DNA from 4 places in the Sedimentibacter sp. B4 genome. Region 1 is predicted to be linked to each of the others. Evidence: riboswitches for the same ligand, from Rfam matches in the RefSeq annotation. Region 1 holds a riboswitch; each other region holds the start of a gene.

Evidence for each region. A riboswitch is a leader RNA that binds a small molecule or an ion and turns the genes downstream of it on or off. The one in region 1 is predicted to bind cobalamin.
Region 2: another riboswitch for cobalamin. It lies ahead of hemA (glutamyl-tRNA reductase); the one in region 1 lies ahead of BN358_RS04815 (ABC transporter substrate-binding protein).
Region 3: another riboswitch for cobalamin. It lies ahead of cobT (nicotinate-nucleotide--dimethylbenzimidazole phosphoribosyltransferase); the one in region 1 lies ahead of BN358_RS04815 (ABC transporter substrate-binding protein).
Region 4: another riboswitch for cobalamin. It lies ahead of BN358_RS21180 (ABC transporter substrate-binding protein); the one in region 1 lies ahead of BN358_RS04815 (ABC transporter substrate-binding protein).

The regions. Positions count from the first base shown of each region.
Region 1 covers NZ_CANG01000029.1:7,049-11,238, reverse strand. Annotated here, with positions in the region: gene BN358_RS04830 (precorrin-8X methylmutase) at 1-393, shown strand, start outside; gene cobI (precorrin-2 C(20)-methyltransferase) at 393-1,103, shown strand; gene cobJ (precorrin-3B C(17)-methyltransferase) at 1,104-1,817, shown strand; cobalamin riboswitch at 1,819-1,978, shown strand; gene BN358_RS04815 (ABC transporter substrate-binding protein) at 2,055-3,101, shown strand; gene BN358_RS04810 (iron ABC transporter permease) at 3,123-4,127, shown strand; gene BN358_RS04805 (ABC transporter ATP-binding protein) at 4,129-4,190, shown strand, end outside.
Region 2 covers NZ_CANG01000034.1:44,964-49,153, reverse strand. Annotated here, with positions in the region: gene BN358_RS06235 (peptidylprolyl isomerase) at 147-890, shown strand; tRNA gene BN358_RS06230 (tRNA-Leu) at 1,104-1,188, shown strand; cobalamin riboswitch at 1,324-1,497, shown strand; gene hemA (glutamyl-tRNA reductase) at 1,744-2,982, shown strand; gene BN358_RS06220 (bifunctional precorrin-2 dehydrogenase/sirohydrochlorin ferrochelatase) at 2,982-3,614, shown strand; gene hemC (hydroxymethylbilane synthase) at 3,615-4,190, shown strand, end outside.
Region 3 covers NZ_CANG01000038.1:65,707-69,896, forward strand. Annotated here, with positions in the region: gene ppsA (phosphoenolpyruvate synthase) at 1-383, opposite strand, end outside; gene BN358_RS07505 (DUF4256 domain-containing protein) at 745-1,326, opposite strand; gene cobT (nicotinate-nucleotide--dimethylbenzimidazole phosphoribosyltransferase) at 1,425-2,537, opposite strand; cobalamin riboswitch at 2,628-2,802, opposite strand; gene BN358_RS07515 (hypothetical protein) at 2,956-3,327, opposite strand; gene BN358_RS07520 (DNA-3-methyladenine glycosylase) at 3,426-4,082, opposite strand; gene BN358_RS07525 (hypothetical protein) at 4,164-4,190, opposite strand, start outside.
Region 4 covers NZ_CANG01000963.1:21,565-25,754, forward strand. Annotated here, with positions in the region: gene BN358_RS21175 (valine--tRNA ligase) at 1-1,485, opposite strand, end outside; T-box leader at 1,884-2,089, opposite strand; cobalamin riboswitch at 2,225-2,408, shown strand; gene BN358_RS21180 (ABC transporter substrate-binding protein) at 2,553-3,536, shown strand; gene BN358_RS21185 (iron ABC transporter permease) at 3,533-4,190, shown strand, end outside.

The sequences.
Region 1 (4,190 bases):
TATTCTGGAATAAATAAAAAGGCAGCAGCTAAGTATGGAGTGAACATAAAATGCTTCATGGCAGATGAAGATGTTGCAAAGGAAGCAAGCGAGCGCGGCGAAACAAGGGCAACAGTATCAATGGAGAGGGCTTCAAAAATACAAGGACCGCTCATATTTGCCATAGGCAATGCACCTACAGCACTCATAAAACTTTATGAGCTCATATCAGAAGGAAAAATAAATCCTGAACTGGTTATTGGTGTTCCTGTGGGCTTTGTGAATGTGGTTGAAGCAAAGGAACTCATAATGAATGCTAATATTCCCTACATAGTTGCAAAGGGAAGAAAAGGAGGCAGCAATGTTGCTGCAGCCATAATAAACGCCCTCTTGTACAATGTGGAGGAAAATTAATGGAAAAGGGAATGTTTTACGGCATTGGTGTGGGAGTTGGCAGCATGGATGCTGTCACAAAGAAAGCAGCCGACATCCTTAAAATTCTTGATGTTTTATATGTGCCTGCTGCAAAAAAAGATGAATCAGCAAGTATAGCCCATGAAATCATAAAAGGTTTAATAAACAGCGGCACTGTTGTAAAAAGCAGGCACTTTCCAATGAATTATAACTCAGAAAATTTACAAAAATCATGGGAGACAATTGCAGATGAAATTGAACAGGATGTAATTAACGGAAAAAATGTAGGGTTTGTAACCATCGGAGACCCCATGGTTTACAGCACATACATTTATCTGCTGAAAATTCTTAAACAAAAAATAAATATAAAAACAATACCAGGCATAACTTCATTTCTGGACATTGCATCCAAAAATAATTTTCCTCTGGTTGAAGGAGATGACCCTTTAATAGTGCTGCCTGCCACAATGGATACAGAAAAGCTTAAATGTTACATCAAAAATGAAAGTTCGATTGTTCTCATGAAAGTTTACAGAAATTTTGATGTAGTAATTGACTTGATTTTAAATGAAAGACTTGAACACTGTTCATTAGCTGTGAGCAATTCTTCAAAGGAAGGCGAAAGGGTTTATAAGAATATCAGAGATTTGAAAAAAGAAGATGTTTCATACTTTACAACAATACTTATTAACAAAAAATGGGAGATTTAAATGATATACGCTGTGGGAATAGGACCTGGAAGCACTAGAACAATGACATACGAAGCAATGTATGCAATTGAAAATTCAGATGTAGTAGTGGGATACAAAACATATATTGATTTAATAAAAGACATCATCAAGGACAAGGAAATAGTATCAAATGGAATGAAGCAGGAAATTGAACGGGTAAAAAAAGCCGTTGAAATAGCAAAAACAGGAAAGACGGTTGCAGTCATAAGTTCCGGTGATGCAGGTGTCTACGGCATGGCGGGACTTGTGCTTGAGCTTGCTGAACATGAAGATGTTAAAATAATAAGCGGTGTGACAGCTTCAACTGCTGCAGCAGCAGTTCTTGGAGCTCCACTTATGCATGATTACTGCCACATAAGTTTAAGCGACCTTTTAACTCCGCTTGATTTAATTTATAAAAGAGTTGAGCTGGCTGCACAGGGTGATTTTGTAATGTGTATCTACAATCCAAGAAGCAACGGCCGCCCTGATTACCTTAAGAATGCTTTTGAAATCATAAAAAAATACAAGCATATCTCAACCCCTGTAGGAATTGTAAAAAATGCCGAAAGAGAAAACCAAATGTCAATTGTTTGCACTCTGGACACAATTGATTATGACGATATTGACATGTTAAGTATTGTAATTGTTGGAAACAGTTCCACATATATAAAAAACAATAAAATTATCACAAGAAGAGGTTATAAATTATAAAACAATAGTTTAAATTACAGGTGTTAGGGAAAGCGGTGAAAATCCGCTGCAGCCCCCGCTACTGTAAATGGAACGAAATCATACATGCCACTGGATATCCGGGAAGGCTTGAGAGTAGGATGCCATGAGCCAGGAAACCTGCCTGTTTTTTATAGTCTTCGGAGTGAAGTTATACATAAACCATGGTATACTGTGGTTTTATTTCTCCACGAAAGAACAAAATATATGGAGGAAAAAATGAAAAAAACAAAATTATTATCATTAATCTTGTCTGCAGCATTAGTTTTAGCTATAGCAGGATGCAGCAAAAATGAAAAGGTGGCTTTGGCAGAATCAAATAATGTTTCAGCACAAGAAGTAAAAAATGAAGAAACAAAAAATGATTCAGAAGAAATTGTTTTAAAGTACGATGTTAAAGTGGGGCAGGATGATGTAACATTTACAGATGCAACTGGGGAAAGAGTAACAATTGAAAAAAAACCTCAAAGAGTTGTGTGCCTGTACAATTCATATCTTGACATATGGGACAGCTGCGGAGGAACAGTTATAGGAAGAGTTGAAGAGTCAGAAGAAAAGCCTGTGGAAAATGCAAAGTCTGCTGAATCCGTAGGAACTGCCAGCGACCCCAGCCTTGAAAAAATAATTTCACTTAAGCCGGACCTTGTTATTATGACTACAGCTTACAAGGTACAAAAAGAAATGGTTTCAACATTAAAACAAAACAATATTCCGGTAATTGCACTGGATAACGACTATAAAAATGATTATTATGAAACAGTGAAGCTTTTTACAGCCGTAACAGACAGAGAAGACCTCTATGAAACTCAGGCAGAAGAAGTTAAAAACAATGTTGATGAAATAATTGCAAAAGCCCCTGCAGATAAAAATTACAGCGTTCTTATATTGTTTGCTTCTGCAAAAAGCTTGTCGGTGAGGGATTCAAACTCAATGGTTGGTGAAATGCTCAAAGACTTGAACACAGTGAATATTTCTGATACGGAAATGGAAACATCCGATTCAAAAACATTCAGCATGGAAAAAATCCTGGAGGAAGATCCGGATTTCATATTTGTGTTGACCATGGGAACAGACATTGAAAAAATCAAAGAAAGATTAAAAAGTGATGCAGAGGACAATCCTGCATGGGCATCTCTTACAGCTGTTAAGGAAGGCAATTACCACATACTGCCAAAGAATTTATACATGTACAAGCCAAACAACAAGTATGCCGAAGCTTATGAAAATCTGGCAAAAATTTTATATCCGGAAGTATTTAGCAAATAGAAGCGCAACATGAGGAGAGCTATGGACAGCAAAAACATCAAGATTGAAAAAATTAAAAAGAAATCTATATTGTTTATTTTCATCTTTCTTTCTGCAGCAGGTTTTTTAATAAGCATAGGAAACGGAGCAGTTAAAATACAATCAGGTGAAATATTGAGTGCACTATTTTTTAGACAAAATACAGTAAACTCTCAAATAATATGGAATGTCAGGCTGCCAAGAACAATAGCAGCATCTCTGACAGGAACATGTCTAGCGCTCTCCGGTTCTATTTTGCAGGGTGTTATGAGAAATCCTCTGGCTTCTCCAAATATCATAGGAGTGTCATCAGGGGCAGGACTCATGACATTGATTGTACTCATACTTTTTCCGGAGTTTTATTTTCTTGCACCACTGGGTGCATTTGCAGGAGCTTTACTTGCTACCATGTTCATTTATTTTCTGGCATGGAAGGATGGAGCAAAACCTAACAGGATCATACTTGCAGGAGTTGCGGTTTCTTCTCTTCTTGGAGCGGGAAACAACGCAATAATGACTTTTTATCCTGATAAGGTGTCAGGCATAATAGGGTTCATGGTTGGAGGTCTTTCAGCCACTAACTGGCAGGATATTTTTACAATCCTACCTTATGCTTTTGCAGGAGTAATAATGGTTTTATTAATACAAAACAAGCTCAACATATTGATGCTTGGAGACGAGGTTGCAACAGGACTAGGGATTAATGTTGAAAGAACACGTTTCTTTTTTATAATAATATCTTCTCTTCTAGCAGGTGCAGCGGTCAGTGTTGTGGGACTGCTTGGGTTTGTGGGACTCATAGTTCCCCACATGACCAGGCTTTTCATAGGATCTGATTACAGATACCTTATGCCGGCAACAATTTTTACCGGTTCCTTTGTGGTTGTTATATGTGACACCCTGGCACGAACAATGTTTGCTCCTGTTGAAATACCCGTGGGAATCATCATGTCTGCACTTGGAGCACCATTTTTTTTGTATTTGCTGAGAAGAAAGGCAGAATATTAATATGAATTTAGAAGTTGATAAACTTAATGTAAGTTATGGTGAAAAGGAAGTTCTTAAAAATAT
Region 2 (4,190 bases), on a different contig from region 1:
AAAATAGGGTATGTCAATTAGCTGAAGAGGGTGTAAACCCTCTTATTTATTGCGTTAGTCCAACCGCAACGAGTTCCAAATATATTTGTGAATGAGACTGCGTACTCCATAAACCAATTATTAAATAATAAATCATAGGAGATAAAATGGAAAATAAAGTTTTGGCTGTTGTTGACGGCAGAGAAATAAAGGAATCTGACCTTAAAGCCCTTATGGGTAATTTAGGACAAAATGCGGCATATTTCCAAGGTGCTGAAGGAAGAGCAAAGTTAATTGATGAACTTGTTATGCATGAACTGATGTATTCTGATGCTGTTGAAAAGAACTTTGACAAGGATGAAGAATTTTTAGCTGTTATGGAAAACATGAAAAAGTCCATGCTGCAGCAGTATTCCTTAAGAAAAATGTTTAACAGCATTACAGTTTCAGATAAAGAACTTAAAGATTACTACGAAAAACACAAATCAATGTTCAAGACTGAAGAAATGGTTGCAGCAAGCCACATACTTGTTGAAACTGAAGAACAGGCCAATGAAATTCTTGAAGACATAACAGATGGCTTGAAATTTGAAGAAGCTGCAGAGAAATTTTCAAGCTGCCCTTCAAAACAAAATGGTGGTGCTCTGGGACAGTTCGGAAGAGGACAAATGGTAAAAGAATTTGAAGATGCTGCATTCTCAATGCAGGTTGGAGAAATAAGCGAACCTGTTAAGACACAGTTTGGATACCACATAATTAAACTTACAGAACACATACCTGCAAGAAATTCAGAATTTGAAGAAGTTTATCAGGAAGTTAAAGAAGGTTTCTTTGTAGAAAAGCAAGAGAAAGTATACATGGATAAAAAAGCTGAACTTACAGGCAAGTACGAAGTTTATATAATGGAATAACTTAAAATTTGTAATCGACAAAGCCCTATGGGGCTTTGTTATTTAATTCAAGTAAATTGTTAACACACTGGCAAGTCTGTGAATAAAATTCTTTTAAAACCTTACACTTGTTAACAACTTTATAAATTTTGTTGCAAATCAGTAAAAGTTTAGAACTTAGCAAAAAAAATGTTGCAAATCTAAACTCCTTGTGTTAATATAATTAAGCGATATGCGGATGTGGCGGAATTGGCAGACGCGCACGGTTCAGGTCCGTGTGGGTAACTCCATGCAGGTTCAAGTCCTGTCATCCGTACCAATATATTGAAAAAGCAATCTTATAAAATGAGATTGTTTTTTTTATGCACACTCTAAGAAACTATAGTTTGCTCTTTATCTAGAGTGGGATTATATTTGTTGACAATATAAAGATCTTAATATATAATTTAGGCAAATTGAATATTTGTGTTGTGGTAACATAAGTTTTAATAGGGAAAACAGTAAAAGCTGTTACAGCCCCCGCTACTGTGAAAGGTGATAATTTTCAATGCCACTGTGCGTATGCATGGGAAGGTGAATATTAGTTGAACCGAAAGTCAGGAGACCTGCCATAATACTTATTTATAGATTTTCGGGAGGATTATCATATAATAATTAAAATTGTTATTGTAAATTATTATGTTTATTTAAACTTCCGAAAACTTCGGAAGTTTTTTTATTGTCTGAATTATAATCAGGAGATATTGCTAGTTGTTTGCCAGTAATAACTATAAACCAGAATTAAAGGATTTCCAGTTGATTTTAGAAACAATTCAACTAATATTGAAAATAATAAAATCATTACCAAAAGAGGTTATGAGAAAAAGAGGTGAGCATGGAAGTAGCGGTAATAGGATTTAATCATAATTTATCACCTATTAAAATAAGAGAAAAAGTTTTTTTTACTGAAGCTAAAAAGATTGAAGCAACTACTATATTATTAGATAAAAATATTGATGAAATAATTATTTTGTCAACTTGCAACAGAAGTGAAATATATGTAGTATCAGACAATATAGAAAGGGCTGTTCATATTGTTAAAGAATTTTACATATCTTTTTTTAACGATAAAACGATTGATGAATATATTTTTTCAAAAATTAATGATGAAGCTGTTAAACATATTTTTCAGGTATGTGCCGGGTTTGATTCAATTGTAATAGGTGAAGATCAAATACTTGGACAGGTTAAAGAAGCTTTGACTACGGCAATGGCGTTAAATGGCAGCAGTAAAATATTAAATAAATTATTTAGAGAGGCAATTACTACTGCAAAAAAAATTAAAACAAAAGCAAAGATATCTGAAAATCCACTATCAATTAGTTATATTGGCGTAAAAAAACTTAGGGAGAATATCAAGGATTTGTCAAATAAAAAAATTCTTGTTATTGGGATTGGAAAAATGGGTATTCTGGCTTTAACTCACCTAAGAGAGAACAAGACTGGTCAAATATTCATCTGCAACAGAAACAAGTGCAAGTCCATAGAAATATGGGAAAAATTTAAAGACGTAGAAGTAGTGGAATACGAAAATTTGAAAAATATAATCAATGAAGTAGACATTATCATAAGTGCAACCTCATCCCCTCATGTAATCATAAAAGAAGAGGACATGAAAAAGAATAGAGGTAAATCTTTATATATTCTTGATTTAGCAATGCCAAGGGATATTGATGAAAATATAAAAAACATTCCAAACATTTTATTGTATGATGTGGACTCGTTAAAAACAGAATCTGAAGAAAATAAAATTATGAGAGAAACTCTTTTAAATGAAAACTTAAGTTTTATTGACGAATGCATTGATGAATTTAACATATGGAAAAGCAGTTTAAAAGCAGACAAGGTATTAGAATCAATGTATATAAAATGCAGCAATATAAAAGAAGACACTGTTTCATACATTTACCGAAAGACAAATTTAAGTGTAAAAGATAAAAAAATAATTGATAAAATGATAGAATCATCGCTTAAAAGACTTATGAGAGAAGCAGTTATAACACTAAAAGATACAAGGGAGGAAAAAAAGCTAAATGAGTATGTAAAAGTGCTCAATGAACTTTTTGGATTTTAATGCGCTATTATCCTATATGTATTGATACATTAAATAAAAAAATACTAGTTGTGGGCGGAGGAAACGTCTCATATTTAAAGCTGAAAGACCTTGCAAAGACTGAGGCTCATATAGACGTTGTTTCAGAAAAGTTTTTAAAGGAAGTTGAAGATCTGAATAATATCAATAGAAATATTATTCTAATAAAAGAAAACATTGAAAACTTTGAATTATCAGATGATTATCACATGGTTTTTATCTGTACTGACAATCATGAGTTGAACATTGAAATCTGCAAATATTTTAAAGATAAAAAATCCTTGGTCATGGTTGCTGACAATAGTGAGAAATCAGATTTTATTACTTCGGCAATTTTACATAAAGATAATATAACAGTATCGGTAAATACACAGGGCAAAAGCCCGACAGCTGCAAAACTAATATTAAATGAGACTGGTAAAATCCTTAATGAAGAATTCACAGAAAAAATAAGCTTGCTGTGCGAAATAAGAGAGCAGTTAAAAATGAAAAATAACGAAGGATTAAATATTGGAAATATAAAATCTACCATGGATTCATTAATATGTAAAAATAACTCGGATTTGAAAATATTTTTAAATGATATTGAGGATTCAGTCAGTCAGGAGAACTAAATGAAAATAAAAGTGGGAACAAGAGGCAGCAATTTAGCTTTAATTCAGACAAACTTAGTAATTAAAGAACTGAAAGAAAATAACCCTCACTTGGAATTTGAAATAAAAGTAATAAAGACCAAGGGAGATATAATACTAAATGTACCTCTTCATAAATTTAACGATAACGGAATATTTTCAAAGGAAATAGAAACTGCATTGCTTAATAAAGAGATTGACTTAGCCGTTCATTCAATGAAAGACATGCCGTCTAGGCATACAAAAGGTCTTACATTTGGTTCAGTGCCCAAAGGAGAAGATCCCAGGGATGTTATAGTTTCAAATAAAATTATTAACTCTTTATCGGACTTAGAAGGATGCTTAATTGGAACAGGAAGCGTAAGAAGGGACGTCCAGCTTAAAAAATTCATTAAAAATATAGAAGTTAAAAGTATCAGAGGAAACATTGAAAGCAGAATGAACAAAATCGAAACAGAAAATCTTGATGGTGTAATGCTTGCAGCAGCAGGATTAAAAAGAGCAAACTATGAAAGCAGGATAAGCTGTTACTTGGATCCAAAGTTGTTTATACCATCC
Region 3 (4,190 bases), on a different contig from region 1:
GAAGCTGTGGGCAAATCCTCTGCCGTTGCGCTTGAACGTACTGCATATGCATTTTCTTCTCCAAAACTTAAGAGAACGCTGGTGATTTCTTCTTCAATTTCTTCTGGGATGACTGCATCTTCTATGAGCCTTCGAATCTCAGCACTGATTTTATTGATTTTATCCCTGTCTTCTAATTTTAGAAGCGATAACCGATCAAGCAGTTCCTTAATAGACGGCGTTTCTCCAATGATTCTTTTAAATGCATCAGTAGAAACACAAAAACCCTCTGGCACGCGTATGCCTTCAGTCCTGGATAGTTCCCCAAGGTTTGCTCCCTTACCACCAACAGACATGATTTTTGTTTTGTCAATATCCTTAAACCCAAGAACATATGAACTCATATGACTACCTCCTTTGGCCTTACTATTGATATTTTGATTGTCCTCCATAAAACTATATTAGAGTATTGAATATTTTTTAACACTAATTTTACTAGCTATTCATTGTATTATTGCCTCTTGCTTCTGCAATAATCCCCATTATAGCATTATCAAAAAATAACAAACAGACTACACTTATATTTTTTTATATGTTATAATTAAAGTGGAGATAATTAAAAATTATGTACGAAATGTTGCGAGTTCTAGACATAAAAAAATACCATTAATATTTTCAATAAATATTTAATGGTATTTTACTAAAGAAAATTAGATTTTTAATTGGTCACTGAGAACCGTCCCCTATGACTTCCCTATGACTTATTTATACCCTTAGTGAGCCACGAAAGCCTCTGACACCATAGTAAGATTCTGCTCCATTGTGATACACAAAAACAGTGTCATAGCGGCGATCACAAAACAATGCTCCACCGAGTTTCCTGATATTTTCAGGTGTTCTGATCCAGCTTGACGTCTTAACATCAAAACTGCCAAGTTTCTGCAACTCCCTGTATTGTTCCTCAGTTAACAACTCAATACCCATATCATCAGCCATATCAACAGCATTATTTTCAGGTTTATGTTCTTTCCTTGACTCAAGTGCCTCACGGTCGTAACATATACTTCTGCGGCCTTTTGGGCTTTCTGCTGAGCAATCATAAAAAATGTATTCATCCGTATTTTTATCATGACCAACTACATCCGGTTCACCGCCGGTTCTTTCCATTTCATAAAGTGACCAGAGATTTTCAGAATAAATTTCAAGTTTTTCTTGCACCTTTGACCATTCAATACTCCTATGGCGTTTCATATTTTTTTCAAAACGCACTTTTAATGTGCTTAGCAGTTCTTGGTGCTGTTCCGGTGACAATTTTATTTTATTGCTGACTTTATCTATATTTGTCATGCCGATTTCTCCTCATTAATTTAAATTTATTAAGTTATATCTTCATATACTGATTATACCCAATAAATACATTAGAAATCACCACACCTTTATAAGAGTTAAAAATCTCCTGTACTTACACCCGAAGTTTCAAATGTAGCCATTTCATCAGCAATTTTCAAAGCTGCTTCAACCATTGGAAACATAAGTGCTGCACCTGTGCCTTCTCCTAATCTCATGTTTAAAAATAATCTTGGCTCAATACCAATGTGTTTTAAAGCTATTAATTCACCTTTTTCTTCTGAAGAATGAGAAGATATCATATATTCAATGGAAAAAGGATTTAGTTTTGCAGCTACAAGAGCTGCTGCAGAAGAAATGATGCCATCTAATATTGTTGGTACTTCTTGTTTTGCTGCTTCTAAAATTGCACCTGCCATTGCAGCAATTTCTAATCCGCCTATTTTAGACAATACATCTATTGGGTCATCAGGATTAGGATTATTTATATTAATCGCTTTTTTTATTATCACATGTTTATGTTTTAGAGCATCATTTTTCAAACCTGTTCCGCTGCCTGTAGCTTCTTCAACACTGCAGCCTGTGAAAACTGTAATTAAAGCTGCACTTGGAGTTGTATTTCCGATTCCAACTTCTCCTGTTGCTAAAATGTTTTTTCCAGACTCAATTACATTTGATGCAACCATAGCACCAGTCAATAAGCTTCTAAGAGCTTCTTCTCTTGTCATGGCTGGGCCTTCTGCAATATTATCTGTTCCGTTTTTTATGCGGTTAGCCATAAGTTCTGGTGGATTAATAGGACGAGATATACCTAAATCGGTACATACAAGGTCTGCTCCTGCATGATTAGTCAACACATTGATTCCACCGCCTCCACTTAAGTAACTGTTGAACAATTGTGCAGTTATTTCCTGTGGAGCTGCGCTAACCCCTTCCTTTACAACACCATGGTCTCCGGCCATTAATAGAACTGCCTTTCCCTTAATTTCAGGATATGCAGTTCGTTGTATTCCTGCCAGCTGAACAGCAATGTCCTCAAGCACTCCAAGACTCCTGGTAGGTTTTATCTTACCATCAAGTCTCTCCTGCATTTCTTTAGCTGAGTTAAAATCAGTCTTTTTAATACCTGATATGATTTCATTTAGTCTCAGCTCCAGTTCTTTTTCACTCATGTTCTTAATGTTTAAATGTTTGCAAAATCCATTGTTCATTTTTACTCCTCCAATTAATAAAAAAATAAAGTCCCGCCATAATAATATATGGTCGGGACTTTTCCGTCATCACGATGCTTTCAGTAAATGAAAGACTTTTTCTTCCCAGGCAGGTCTCCTGACTCAGACTCAAGCATCCTTTTGCCCCTTCCCGGCATATGCCAGTGGTACGGCAAAGGACTCATCTTCACAGTGTTGGGTACGTAACGGACTCTCACCGTCTTCCCTATTCTCCCTAATGGGCACCTGAGATTGATATTTAATTAATTCAATTTTAATATAAAATTTGCACCAAGTCAAACAAATATTAGATCATAGAATTTTACAATTTATTTTTATGTAATATAGACATTAGTAAACTAATATATATATTATCCTCATTGAACAATGAGGATTGAGAGGACATAATGGACAGCATTTAGGGTTTGATTAATTCCTTTGTTATCAATGATAATGATATATACAGTGACTTTATCATATTCTTCGTAAGTGACAATTGAGGAGTACCTTCTTTTAACTTTTCCTGTGCTTTTTCGCACTTGCTGATTGTTGAGGTTATAGGTGGAATTGCTTTTTCTAAATCTTCTTTGGAGAAATTATCTTCTAAAGAATCACCTAACTCTCTTGATATTAATGACGATGATATGTATAGAGCTTTAACCCTATTCCTGGTAAGAGTTGCCTGAGGAGTACCTTCTTTAAATTTAGGCTGTACTTTCTCGGACCTCCTAATCATAGAGGCAATTGTTGGAATAGCTTTTTCCAGCTCCTCTTTTGTGAAACCATCCATAAAATTCTCCTTTAAAAATACTATTTTCAAGCTCCAGAAGAGCCATTTTCATGTGGATACCACCTTCATACCTACAAGCCTGCCATTTGTTCCACTCGTTATTTCCTTGCCAACTCTTTTTTCTTTTTTGGTGCATAATCCAGCATTTGTGGTATTGCACCTCCTGCAATTGCCCAGAGATAAAGACTTGCCACTGTACCGTAAGGCGAATAGCGTTTTTTGTACTTCTCAAACTTTTTTCTGTCAATGTTTCTGTGATGATAAAGCATCCGCATACCACGGTGAATTGCCAGGTCTCCAAAGCTCACTACATCAGGACGCTGTAAACAAAATATCATAATCATTTCAGCAGTCCATACACCAATACCTTTCAAAGAGGAAAGTTTTTTGATAATCTCTTCATCTGACAGATCATTAAGCGTATTAACGTCAAACTCTTTATTTCTTACCTTATCTGCAAAGTCTTTGATATACTCTGCTTTTTTGAACGTCATACCAAGTTTTTGCAGTTCATTTAATTCAAGAAAATAAATATTGTCAGCATTGATATCTCCAATTCTATCTCTTAGCCTCTGCCATATGGTCACTTGGGCCCGGGTGGATATTTGTTGGCCGATAATGTGATGAACTATGGACGAAAACATGTCATTGTCAACTGCCCTGTATATATGTCCAATCTGATCAATTGCCGCCCCAAGCAGTTTGTCACGGCTTTTTAAGAATTCAATTTCCTTGTTGTCGTACTCAAAATACAAAACTTCACCTCCTTGCTTCCAGCGGTCATAGGGGACGGTTCTCTCTGTCCATTTAGAACCGTCCCTTATGACTCCCTATGACTATTTTGAATTTTGAATAATGGATTT
Region 4 (4,190 bases), on a different contig from region 1:
AACCCAGAAGAATATTATGTCATAACCTGTTACAAGTACATCTGTTGGATAGAAATATTTGAAATCTTCTGTCTGGTTTGGCCAGCCCAATGTTGAGAATGGCCATAGACCTGATGAAAACCATGTGTCAAGAACGTCTTCGTCCTGCTTGATGTTTGTGCTGCCGCATTTAGTACATTTATGAGGAGCATCCTTTTGAACCATTATTTCTCCGCATTCCTGGCAGTAGTATGCCGGAATTCTGTGACCCCACCACAATTGTCTTGAAATGCACCAGTCTCTTATGTTTTCAAGCCAGTGAGTGTAAATTTTTGTAAAACGTTCAGGAACAAATTCAACTTCCTTGTTGTCTCCTGCTTTTAATGCAGGTTCAGCAAGAGGTTTCATCTTAACAAACCACTGGTCTGAAACTCTTGGTTCAACTATGTTGTGGCATCTGTAGCATGTTCCTACGTTGTGATCAGTACTTTCTGTTTTTACCATGAATCCATTTTCTTCAAGTTCCTTTACAAATTCCTTTCTGCATGTAAAACGGTCCATTCCTTTGTATTTTCCGGCTTCTTCATTCATTGTTCCGTCTTCGTTCATGCAGTTGATTTGTTCAAGATTGTGTCTAAGCCCAATTTCAAAGTCGTTAGGGTCGTGGCATGGAGTTATTTTAAGCGCTCCGGTTCCCTTTTCCATGTCAGGATACTCATCTCCTATTATTGGAATTTCTCTTCCAACAAGAGGAACTATAACCTTTTTGCCAATGAGGTGTTTGTATCTTTCATCATCAGGATGAGCTGCTATGGCAACATCTCCGAATATTGTTTCAGGTCTTGTTGTTGCTACAACAAAGTATTCGTCAGGATTTTCAACATATGGATATTTTACATAGTAGTATTTTCCCGGAATGTCCTCATGCTCAACCTCTGCATCTGACAAAGTAGTGTGACAGTCAGGACACCAGTTTATTATTCTGTTTCCTTTATATATGAGTCCTTTTTCATAAAGCTTAATGAAAAATTCAACTACAGCCTCGTTGCAGCCTTCATCCATGGTGAATCTTTCTCTGGACCAGTCGCATGAATTTCCAAGCTTCTTAACCTGCTGAACAATTCTTCCGCCGTATTCTTCTTTCCACTTCCATGCACGTTTTAAGAATTCTTCTCTTCCTATTTCTTCTTTTGTCTTGCCTTCATCTTTTTTAAGTCTTTCAACAACCTTTACTTCAGTTGCAATGCTGGCATGGTCAGATCCCGGAAGCCATAAAGCTTCATAACCCTGCATTCTTTTCCATCTTGTTAAAACGTCCTGCAAAGTCATGTCCAGTGCATGCCCCATGTGAAGCTGTCCTGTTATGTTTGGAGGCGGCATCACAATTGTAAATGGTTTTTTGTCTTTGTTAACTTCTGCTCTGAAGCAGTTTTCTTCCATCCAAATATCATAAATCTTATCTTCAAATTCTTTTGGATTGTACTTGCTTGGTATATTCGTTGTCATAACTAGTTCCTTTCCTTATATTAATATTAGTTTTATTTTTTGTGCTGGTTCTTGTTGCGTCTGTGCGGCCAATGGTCTGACATATCGCTGTCTCATTCATCAATAATTCTTTCAACACTGCTTGATTGAATCAACACAGCGCAGTTTCGTTCACCAAATTATTTGCTCCTCACGTCGCATAATTTTCGCAGTTTCATTCTTAAATTTGTCTGCTCACTGCCGCTCGCACAAATTTAGAATTCATTGCGGTTGAATTACCAACAATTTATTTCTCCCTACGGTCGAATAAATTGGGTAAATCATACGGAACTCATTGTGTCTGACCTACCACCAATTCTTGCTTCGCTATCGCTCGCAACAATTGGGTTAGGGCATACAAAAAGCGGGTGTTCTTATCCTAAAAGGACGAGAAAACCCGCGGTACCACCTAATTTCCATTTCTGGCTCTTAATTTTATAACGGCAACCCGTTTAATCTTACTGTTGTTTCAGATTAAATGCTCCAAAGCTACCTTCAGTCCACATGTTCTTATGAAATCTTTCAACCCATGGATTTCACTCTCTGTAAAGTTTATGAACCTACTCCTCTTCTTCATAGCAAAATATTTAATTACTTACCATAATATTAAAAATATGTTCTTTTGTCAATAACTATTTAAGCTTTTTGTATGCGTAAATTCATTTTTTCCAATCAATCTTCAATTGACAAAAATGCTTAATTATAATATACTCTACTCAATTAAACATCTTTCGATATTGGTGCGCGCAAGCGATAATAGGGAATTAGGTTAAAATCCTAAACAGTCCTGCTGCCGTGATGAGAGAGCGATTTTTATGCACATGCAACCACTGGATTCTTCTGGGAAGGTAAAAAATTGCTATGACCTCTGAGTCGGAAAACCTGCCAGTATTATTTGCGTAAATACCGCAAATGCTATGCTTTCCAGGAAGAAAAGCGATAGCAAAATAAATTGGATATTCACTCCAGCTGGTTGTGGTAATTTACGTTTCGTTTATTCGGAACGTTTTTTTATTGCAAAGGTGTTTAAAATAAACCGGAGGATTATTATGAAAAAGAAATTATTTACAATGGCATCAATACTTTTGATAGTCGCATCAATGACGGGATGTTCCAAATATCTGGCTCCTGAAAAAAAAGTGCAGGAACCAACAAACAAAACAGAACAGCAAACTCCAGATAAAGAGTCAAATGAACTAAGTCTCCCTACAACAGACAGGGCAGGCAATGAAATAACAATTCCTGAAGAAGTAAACAAAATAATATCCATGTCCCCTTCAAATACAGAAATTATTGTAGCATTGGGTTACGGAGACAAACTAATTGCAGTTGACAAATATTCCAAAGACATAGAAGGAATACCCGCAGATCTGCCTCTATTTGACATAATGAAGCCTGATGTTGAACAGCTCGTTGCCCTTGAACCTGACCTCGTTATTGCATCAGGAATGAGCAAGAGTGATGGAAGCGATCCTTTCAAGCCTGTGAAAGACTTAGGAATTTGTTTGGCATACATACCTTCAAGCGACAGCATGGAAGGAATATACGAAGACATAATGTTCCTGGCTAAATCCCTGAAGAATGAAGAAAAAGGAACAGAACTTGTTGAGGGAATGAAGACAGAAATAGCTAAAATCACTGAACTTTCTTCAAAAATAACAGAAAAGAAATCAGTTTATTTTGAAATAGCTGCTGCACCAAATCTGTACAGCTTTGGAAGCGGAGTATTCTTAAATGAAATGATTGAACTTATCGGTGCAGAAAATATATTTGCTGATCAGGAAAAATGGATTTCCGTATCAGATGAATCTGTTGTAGCAGCAGATCCGGACATAATACTTACAAATGTCAGCTACATTGAAAATCCAACTGAAGAAATAAAATCAAGAGCTGGATGGGATAACATGACTGCTGTTAAAAACAATGATGTTTATTACATCGACAATTCAGCAAGCTCTCTATCAAACCACAATGTTGTTAAAGCATTGAAGGAAATGGCAGAAGATGTGTATCCGGAAGTATTTAAAAAATGAAAACTAAAATAAAAGTAATTTTGTCCATCATTATATGCATAATAGTAATCATGATGGGCATCGGCTTAGGGAGCATTTATGTTCCCGGAAGCCACATTATTAATATAATAGCCGGCAAAACATTTGGATTACCACTTAATCCGGATGTGAAGGAAGTTTCCGTTTCAATTGTATGGAATCTGAGACTGCCAAGAACAATACTTGCATTTCTTGTGGGAGGAGCACTGGCTGTGAGCGGAACTGTAATGCAGTCAGTACTTAAAAATCCTCTTGCATCATCATATACACTTGGGGTTTCTTCAGGAGCATCACTGGGTGCGGCATTTGTTATAGTCACAGGATTTTCCATACCTTTTCTTGGACCATTCACATTACCGGCAGTGGGATTAACATTCGGGTTGGTCACTGTTTTTTCGGCAGTGAAGTTTGCATCAAAAATGGACAAAAACCTGGAAAACAATACCATAATCCTGGTGGGTATGGTGTTTTCTCTATTTGTCAATGCAATTCTTACGCTTTTGACTTCCATGGCAAAGGAGCACCTTGAGCAGCTTACATTCTGGCAGATGGGAAGTTTTGCACTGAAGGACTGGTCCAATGCTTTAATATTGTTCCCCATTGTGCTGGTTGGAATAATTGTAATAGAAAGTTATT